One region of the Robertmurraya sp. genome, then DNA from elsewhere that is predicted to be linked to it. Evidence: riboswitches for the same ligand, from Rfam matches in the RefSeq annotation. Region 1 holds a riboswitch; the other holds the start of a gene.
The links. A riboswitch is a leader RNA that binds a small molecule or an ion and turns the genes downstream of it on or off. The one in region 1 is predicted to bind lysine.
Positions count from the first base shown of each region.

Region 2: linked by a shared signal. The riboswitch ahead of ACGLXV_RS02160 (aspartate kinase) and the one ahead of ACGLXV_RS06530 (amino acid permease) in region 1 are both predicted to bind lysine.

Region 1 is NZ_JAKFCQ010000054.1:8-4,393, forward strand. Features, by position in the region: partial or broken gene ACGLXV_RS06515 (MscL family protein) at 1-180, shown strand, start outside; gene ACGLXV_RS06520 (DUF4395 domain-containing protein) at 324-755, shown strand; gene lepB (signal peptidase I) at 930-1,469, shown strand; lysine riboswitch at 1,551-1,730, shown strand; gene ACGLXV_RS06530 (amino acid permease) at 1,845-3,269, shown strand; gene ACGLXV_RS06535 (amino acid ABC transporter ATP-binding protein) at 3,408-4,151, opposite strand; gene ACGLXV_RS06540 (amino acid ABC transporter permease) at 4,170-4,386, opposite strand, start outside.
Region 2 is NZ_JAKFCQ010000025.1:73,511-77,896, reverse strand. Features, by position in the region: gene uvrC (excinuclease ABC subunit UvrC) at 1-1,710, shown strand, start outside; lysine riboswitch at 1,775-1,955, shown strand; gene ACGLXV_RS02160 (aspartate kinase) at 2,071-3,300, shown strand; gene ACGLXV_RS02155 (YslB family protein) at 3,369-3,821, opposite strand; gene ACGLXV_RS02150 (succinate dehydrogenase cytochrome b558 subunit) at 4,149-4,386, shown strand, end outside.

The DNA of each region.
Region 1 (4,386 bases):
CAAAATGTCGTTGATTTCTTTATTATTGCTTTTTCCATTTTCCTCTTTATAAGATTATTACAGAAGTTTAGAAAGAAGCAAGAAGTAAAATCGGAAGTAAAGGCACCAACAACTGAGGAAAAATTGCTTTCAGAAATTCGTGATATCTTAAAGGAACAACAACAACAAAAGGGTGTATAAAAAAGAAGCGATTGCTATAGGGCAATCGTTTTTTTTTTTGTCTTTATTTTCGTTCTATTAGAGTCATGCTAATTTGTATACAAATGCCTGGATATTAGGTAAAATAAATTACCAACTAATCCTATAAAAAAGGTGTGATATAGATGATATCTGACGTTCGTACGATCCCAAAGCCACTTGTGCAAGTCAACCAGTCGATCATTGTACTTTCCGTTATCCTTACATGGGTGACAAATATGGAATGGATCTTATTAATTCCTCTACTCTCGGGTGCATGTGGAGTTATTTTTCGTATAAATCCGATCATGGAGGTAGCGAAGCGGTTTTTAAAAAAGGAACCATCAAAGTATCTGCAAGAAGATTGGGAGCAGCAGCAGTTTAATCAAAAAATTGCCATTCTATGCTTAGGGGCAGGTTTTATTGGGTTTGCCTTCAATCTGCCAGTGGTAGGGTATATATTTACGATACTAGTCGCGATTGCTGCGACCGTTGCCCTATTAGGTTTTTGTATCGGTTGTTTTATTCATTATCAGTGGAAAATGTATCAGTATAGAAAATTGAAGAGTCAACAATAACGATAGGTTAGAAGTCAGCGCTAGTGCTGGCTTTTTTATTTGGCTTTTTCTAGATGTTTTTGGAGAATCTTGTCTAACGATTTATGGGCTGAAAGTGAGCTTTGGTAACCGAGGGTATTAAGTGATTATGATAAAATGTAAACAAGTTATTAAAGAAAAGAGGAGCAGAATAGGATGGGAGAAACTAAGAAGAGGCAAGAAATAATTAGCTGGGGTAAATCGGTGTTTATTGCTTTCGCTATCGTAGTCGTCGTTCGTACATTTGTCTTTGCTCCTTATATTGTGGATGGTGCCTCGATGGAACCCACGCTTCACGATCAAGAGAAAATATTTGTTAACAAAGTCAATACAGATAAAATTGAACGTGAGGACATTGTGATTATTAAAGGAGAAGGCGAAAATTACGTAAAAAGAATTATTGGCTTGCCTGGAGATATGATCGAAATAAGGGATGATCAGTTACTAATCAATGGTGTGGTTAACAGCGAAGAGTATTTAGAAAGTAATCGTGAGCAAGCTCATGAACAAGGTAGTGTGTTAACGGGAGATTATGGACCTATTCTCGTACCGGAAGGGCATTATTTTGTATTGGGTGACAATCGACTTCGCAGTATGGACTCAAGAAACGGTCTTGGTTTTATTAAGAAGGAAAAGATAGTTGGAGTAAGTGAGTTTGTATTTTTTCCATTTTCTGATGTTCGTACAGTACAATAGCAATTAATGCCATTGACATAAATACGTTCATGAATTATTCTAGTAAAGCATTTTGAATTTAATATGATCCTCATCAGCTCAAGATGAGGTAGAGGTTGCGAAAAATATTAGTAAGTTGGATGAGAGCCAGAGAAGCTCAATGATTTCAGTTGAAAGGAATTTTCGCCGAAGCACTATAATTCTCTGACTATAGTAGCTGGGACTACATCGAATAGGTGTAGGACTGTCATAGCTCGTTAGCTATGTTGAACTATCCATTTGCCTGATGCGGTTACTGTAAAACACACTGTACTCACGTTTTGGTGTGTTTTTTTATGTCTATTAGGGACATCTATTTTTGAGAGTTGAAGAATAATAATAGAAAGGAATATTATTATGGGAAAACAAACTAAATTAGGTTTATGGATACTAACTGCATTAGTAGTTGGAAATATGGTAGGCTCGGGTATCTTTATGTTACCACGTTCACTGTCAGAAGCGGCAAGTCCGGCGGGGGTTATTCTTGCTTGGTTATTTACAGGAGCAGGAGTACTTGTAACCGCGCTTGTGTTCGGGAATTTAGGAATGAGAAAGCCGAATTTAAATGGTGGACCACAAATTTATGCGAAAGAGCTTTTTAAGCCAAATTCTAGAGGCTCTGTTCTTTCCGGGTTCATGGCTACTTGGGGTTATTGGATTGGTAACTTAGCAGGAAATATTGCAATCATAACAACATTCGCTAGTTATTTATCAACATTCTTTCCCATTTTAACGAGTCAAGCTGAGTTAATTACCGTTGGTTCTTTTACTTTAAAGGTCGGTAATGCCTTAACTTTTGCGGTTTGTTCAATTTTATTATGGGGAACACACTTCATTATTTTACGTGGGTTAGAAAATGCAGGGAAATTAAACTTCATTGCAACAGCGTCTAAAGTGGCAGGTTTCTTCATTTTCATAATTGTTGCCTTATTTGCATTTGAGGCTTCCAATATGCTTCCTATGGTTGAACCCCGTCTAGATGAGAGTGGTGCTTCTGTTGGGCTTATGGGGCAGATTAGCAATGCAGCGGTTGCTACCTTATGGGCGTTTATCGGAGTAGAATCCGCGGTTGTTTTTGCGGGACGTGCGAAAAAGCAAATTGACGTTAAGCGTGCAACGATTCTAGGGTTGTTCATTGCGTTAGCCATTTATATTGGAGTAAGTACATTAGTTATGGGCTTATTAAGCCAAGAGGCGTTAATTGCGTCAGACAAGCCATTGATTGATGCGATTGTCAGCGTGCTTGGACCTGTTTCTGGAAAAGTGTTAGCAGGTATTGGATTAATCAGCTTATTTGGATCTACCATTGGTTGGGTGATGCTTAGTGCAGAGGTTCCGTACCAAGCAGCCAAGCAAGGTCTGTTTTTACCTTCATTCTTAAAGGAAAACGAGAAGAGTATTCCGGTGTTATCAATGATTATAACAAACTCATTAGGACAGTTATTTATCTTCTCAACTATTTCAAATTCAATCTCTGCGGCGTTTGACTTTGTTATTTACATTGCAACCTTATCATACCTGGTTCCTTACTTCATTGCAGCTGTATTCCAGTTAAAGCTAGTGATTACAGGTGAAACGTATGAAGGCCAAGCAAGATCAAAAGTATTTGATGGGGTCATTGCTTTACTAGCAACCTTATATTCGGTATGGGTCATCTACGCGGGAACAGCCGACATCAAAACCTTCATGTTCGGAGTGGCTCTTCTTGCAAGTGGAATCTTCTTCTACGGTCCAGTTGCCAGAGCACACAGCAAAAAAACACAAGCCAAAAAAGCAGCCTAACACTAATTGCGGTGACAGACACCACAAAAAGACAAATGAGGCCAAAGTGTCCACGGAGGGTGTCTGTCACCGCTCGTGGACAAAAAGGGGTAAAGTGTCCTTCTGAGAAGGACACTTTACCCCTTTTGTATGTCAGCTTCAGCGTACGACTTTGTTTAGAAACTGCTGAGTTCTAGGATTCGTTGAGAGGGTGAAGATTTCTTCTGGTGTTCCTTTTTCAGCAATGTGTCCTTGATCCATGAATATGACTTGGTCTGCTACATCTCTAGCGAACTCCATTTCATGGGTAACAACGACCATCGTCATGCCTTCTTCGGCAAGATCCTTCATGACTTTTAATACTTCACCAACAAGCTCCGGATCTAGGGCGGAGGTGGGTTCGTCAAATAATAATACTTTCGGATCCATCGCCATCGCTCTGGCAATCCCAACGCGTTGCTGCTGGCCTCCTGATAGTTGATGCGGGTACATATCCGCACGGTCGCTTAGTCCAACCTTGGCTAGTAAATCGAGAGAACGCTTTTTGGCCTCCGCTTTTGAGCGTCTTAAAACCACGACTTGGCCTTCCATTACATTCTCAACAACCGTTAAGTGTGGAAAAAGGTTGTACGATTGAAAAACCATTCCCGTTTGTTGACGAAAGGCGGTCATTTGAGTCGGTTTTAACTTCGTTCCTGATTGAAACTGAAGTTCTTTTTCCCCAATTGTAATCGCCCCTTGATTTGGGATCTCCAATAAATTAAGACAGCGTAAAAGGGTCGTTTTCCCTGAACCAGATGGGCCAATAATAACCGCCGTTTTCCCCTTTTCAACCGCTAAGTCAATTCCTTTTAAAACATCAATGTCTCCAAAGCTTTTATATAAATTTTCTAGTTTAATCATAGCCAATACTCTCCCTTCCTACTTTGCTACGCTGCGGTCAAAGCGACGTTCGAGCATGGATTGAGCATAGGACAGCACCGTACTGAACATTAAATAAATAAAAGCTACCTCAATATAAAGCCAAAGAGGTTCGTACGTCGCTGCAGCCACCTGTTGCCCTTTTTGAAACATCTCTGTAACGGTAATCGTTGCAGCAAGGGAAGTGTCTTTTACAAGGCTGATAAAAGAGTTTCCA
Region 2 (4,386 bases), on a different contig from region 1:
AAGGATCGGCAAGGGACAATTATATATGTTGGTAAAGCGAAAGTATTAAAAAACCGTGTCAGGTCGTATTTTACTGGGTCTCACGATGGAAAAACGCAAAGGCTTGTTTCTGAAATAGAGGATTTCGAATATATCGTTACATCATCCAATATTGAAGCACTAATTCTAGAGTTAAATTTAATAAAGAAACATGATCCTAAGTACAATGTGATGTTAAAGGACGATAAAACATATCCTTTTATTAAGTTAACTGCAGAAAGGCATCCACGGCTGATTACAACCCGTAAGGTGAAAAAGGACAAAGGGAAATATTTTGGTCCATACCCGAATGTGTCTGCTGCAAACGAAACCAAAAAGCTTTTGGATCGAATTTATCCTTTAAGAAAATGCTCAACATTGCCTGATAGAGTATGCTTATATTATCATCTTGGCCAATGTCTGGCTCCTTGTGTGAAGGAAGTAAAAGAATCGACCTACAAAGAACTTGTAGAAGAAATTACAAAGTTTTTAAATGGTGGTTATAAGGACATTAAAAAAGACCTTACACAAAAGATGCAAGCTGCTGCAGAAGAGCTTGATTTCGAAAGAGCAAAGGATTTCCGTGATAAAATCGCCCATATAGAAGCAACGATGGAAAAACAAAAAATGACAACGACTGATTTTACTGACCGAGATGTGTTCGGCTATTCGGTTGATAAAGGGTGGATGTGTGTTCAAGTATTTTTTGTTCGCCAAGGCAAGCTCATTGAGAGAGACATCTCCATGTTCCCTATTTACGGAGAAGCGGAAGAAGAATTTTTAACGTTCTTAGGTCAATTTTACGATCAATCCAGTCATTTTAAACCAAAAGAGATTTTGTTACGTGATGAAGTAGACCTAGAATTAGCGGAACAACTTCTACAAACAAAGGTTTTGCAGCCTAAACGTGGACAGAAAAAGGACCTAGTAGAGTTAGCTACAAAAAATGCAAGCATTGCTCTTAAAGAAAAATTCTCGCTCGTGGAGAGAGATGAAGAGAGAACGATTAAAGCAGTCGAGCAACTAGGAGAGCAGCTAGGCATCTATACCCCACATCGAATTGAAGCATTTGATAATTCAAATATCCAAGGAACAGATCCAGTTTCGGCAATGGTTGTATTTATTGATGGAAAGGCAGCAAAAAGAGAGTATCGAAAATACAAGATTAAGTCTGTTAAGGGTCCTGATGATTATGAATCGATGAGGGAAGTAACAAGAAGACGATATTCTCGTGTGCTTAAAGAAAATCTTCCACTTCCAGATCTGATTATGATAGACGGTGGAAAGGGTCATGTAGAAGCGGTAAGAGATATTTTGGAAAATGAACTTGGTCTAGACATTCCGATAACTGGACTCGTGAAAGATGAGAAACATAGAACCTCACAGCTATTGTATGGGAAGCCATTAGCGGTCGTTCCGCTTGAACGGAATAGCCAGGAATTTTATTTGCTCCAAAGAATTCAAGACGAAGTACATCGATTTGCTATCACGTTTCACAGGCAACTTCGAGGAAAAAACGTGTTTCAGTCGATTTTGGATGATGTTCCGGGAATCGGTGAGAAAAGGAAGAAACAATTATTAAAAGCCTTTGGGTCGGTAAAAAAAATGAAGGAAGCAAACAAAGAGGACTTTTTATCTATTGGACTTCCACAAAATACAGTAGATCTGTTAATGAAAAAATTACAAGAATAGCATTGTAGACACCAGAAGGCTGTGCTATAATTAGGAAAATTTTATATTAATCACTTAATTGTTAAGTGAAGGTAGAGGTGCGAGCACCAATAGTACCAGCTTTGAGAATGCTGAGATTCAATGAGAAGCTGTGAAAGGGGATGTTCGCCGAAGTGGATAGGTCTCTGAATTGCCATATCTGCTGGTCCTGTGTTGAATAAATACTGGATTGTCAAGACTGTATGTCTTGGAGAGCTATCTCACTGTGTATAAGTCCGTATTTATGTACGTTCATTCACGCAGCCATGAGATATCTCTCATGGCTTTTTTGTATTTTCAAAAAAAGCCCATGAAAGAGATGAAAAGAAAGTAGGGGTAAATATGGGATTGGTTGTCCAAAAGTTTGGTGGTACATCGGTAGGAAATGTAGATCGTATTAAGCATGTGGCCGATCGAGTAATTGAAGAAAAGATGCGAGGGAACGACGTAGTGGTCGTTGTGTCTGCAATGGGGAAAACAACTGACGAATTAGTGGGACTAGCAAATCAAATCTCAAGCCGTCCAAATAAACGTGAAATGGATATGCTTCTTACGACAGGTGAGCAAGTGACCATCGCATTATTGTCGATGGTGTTAATAGAAAAAGGCTATGAAGCAATATCCTTTACTGGTTGGCAAGCAGGAATTGAAACGGAGGCAGTTCATGGAAATGCTAGGATTTTACACATTAATACAACTAAAATCCAAACAGAGCTACATAAAGGGAAAATAGTTGTCGTAGCCGGCTTTCAAGGAATTGCCATTGATGGAGCGGTGTCAACTCTTGGTAGAGGAGGGTCTGATACAACAGCAGTGGCATTAGCGGCCGCACTGAAAGCTGATAAATGTGATATTTATACCGATGTAACAGGTGTATTTACAACAGATCCACGTTATGTGAAAGAGGCAAGAAAGCTTAAGTCTGTTTCTTACGATGAAATGTTAGAGTTAGCTAACTTAGGTGCGGGAGTGTTGCATCCAAGGGCCGTTGAATATGCAAAAAATTATGCAGTCCCACTTGAAGTACGGTCAAGTATGGAGCGAGAAAATGGAACGATAATCGAGGAGGAAGTATCAATGGAACAAAGTTTAGTTGTACGAGGTGTTGCCTTTGAAGATGAAATTACGAGAGTGAGTGTTTTAGGCCTTCCAAATGGATTGACGAATCTGTCAACGATTTTCACCATCTTAGCAAAAAATCATTTAAACGTTGATATTATTATTCAAAGTATGACGAATGAATCAACGACAAATTTATCTTTTTCAATTAAAAGCACAGATTTGGAAGAAACCATGGCTGTTCTTCAGGCTAATAAAGATTCCTTGAAATATGAAAGTATAGAAGCAGAGCCAAACCTTGCAAAAGTGTCGATTGTAGGTTCAGGGATGATTTCTAATCCTGGGGTTGCAGCAGAAATGTTTGAAGTTCTAGCCGCAGGGGGGATTCAGGTAAAGATGGTAAGTACCTCTGAAATTAAGGTTTCTACAGTAATAGAGGAAGCACAAATGCTGAAAGCAGTTGAAGCGCTTCACGAAGCATTTGAGTTGTCCGGAAAATCTGTTAAGGCATAAAACAATGACTTGAAGAAAAAAGATAAAACTAAAAAGCTTTCATAAAAAATATGAAAGCTTTTTACGTACTATTCAATAGAATCTTTTCTATCCCAACGTACAGTGAAGGAAACCGTAGCGAGCTTTTTCTTCGGGTGTTCATACGTTTCAGTAATTACCTGTTGTTGTTCTTCCATTTGTTGAGCCAAGAATCCTGCTTCCAATTGGAAGTGACATTCTGGAAACTCTTTAAAGCGATTTTTGATTAAGTCACTCGATAATTCAAACTCAAGCTCATTCTTTTTTTCAGATTTAATTTGTAGTGTGCCCCAACCTGCCTGTTGGAAAAAAGTAATAATTTCTTCGACCGACTGCAAAGGGTACTTTCTGGCTAAAGCCTTACCTGCCCAGTATAAAATAGAAGCTGTTTCTCTTCCAAGAATGTCTGGAAGAAGCACTTCTCTTAGTAATTCATATCCAAAGGCTGGAACAAGTGCAGGATCTGTGGCCGAAATAGGTTGTTCTAATTTCAATTCACTCAAAACATGTCCCCCACTTTCTATTATTCTATTATATACATTTTCCGGGGAAATACGCATGAAAACAAAAAAAACTGATTTAAAAAATTTTTACATTAATTGTTATATCAATATAAAAGAAAGCGCTGTAAAATGTTTATACATAAGCGTTAATAGTGATATCAATATATTAAAAATATTTTGTATATATAGAGCATTTTATGTATCCGTTTTCTTGACGCTCTTTCATGTTGGGAGTAAAATGAACATGTCACATAATTGTAAAAATTATTGTAAAAAAACGGATATTATTTTAGTCATTCCGTTTAATTTTTAAGGGGGGTAAAGTTCATGGCAGGAAACCGAGAGTTTTTTTATCGAAGATTACACTCGCTGCTTGGAGTCATTCCAGTTGGTCTATTTCTTGTGCAGCACCTTGTAGTCAATCATTTTGCAACTGGGGGGGAAGAATCATTTAACAAAGCGTCTCATTTTATGGAGAGTTTGCCGTTTCGATATGTATTAGAAACGTTCGTGATTTTTTTACCTTTATTATTCCACGCAATTTACGGGCTTTATATTGCGTTTA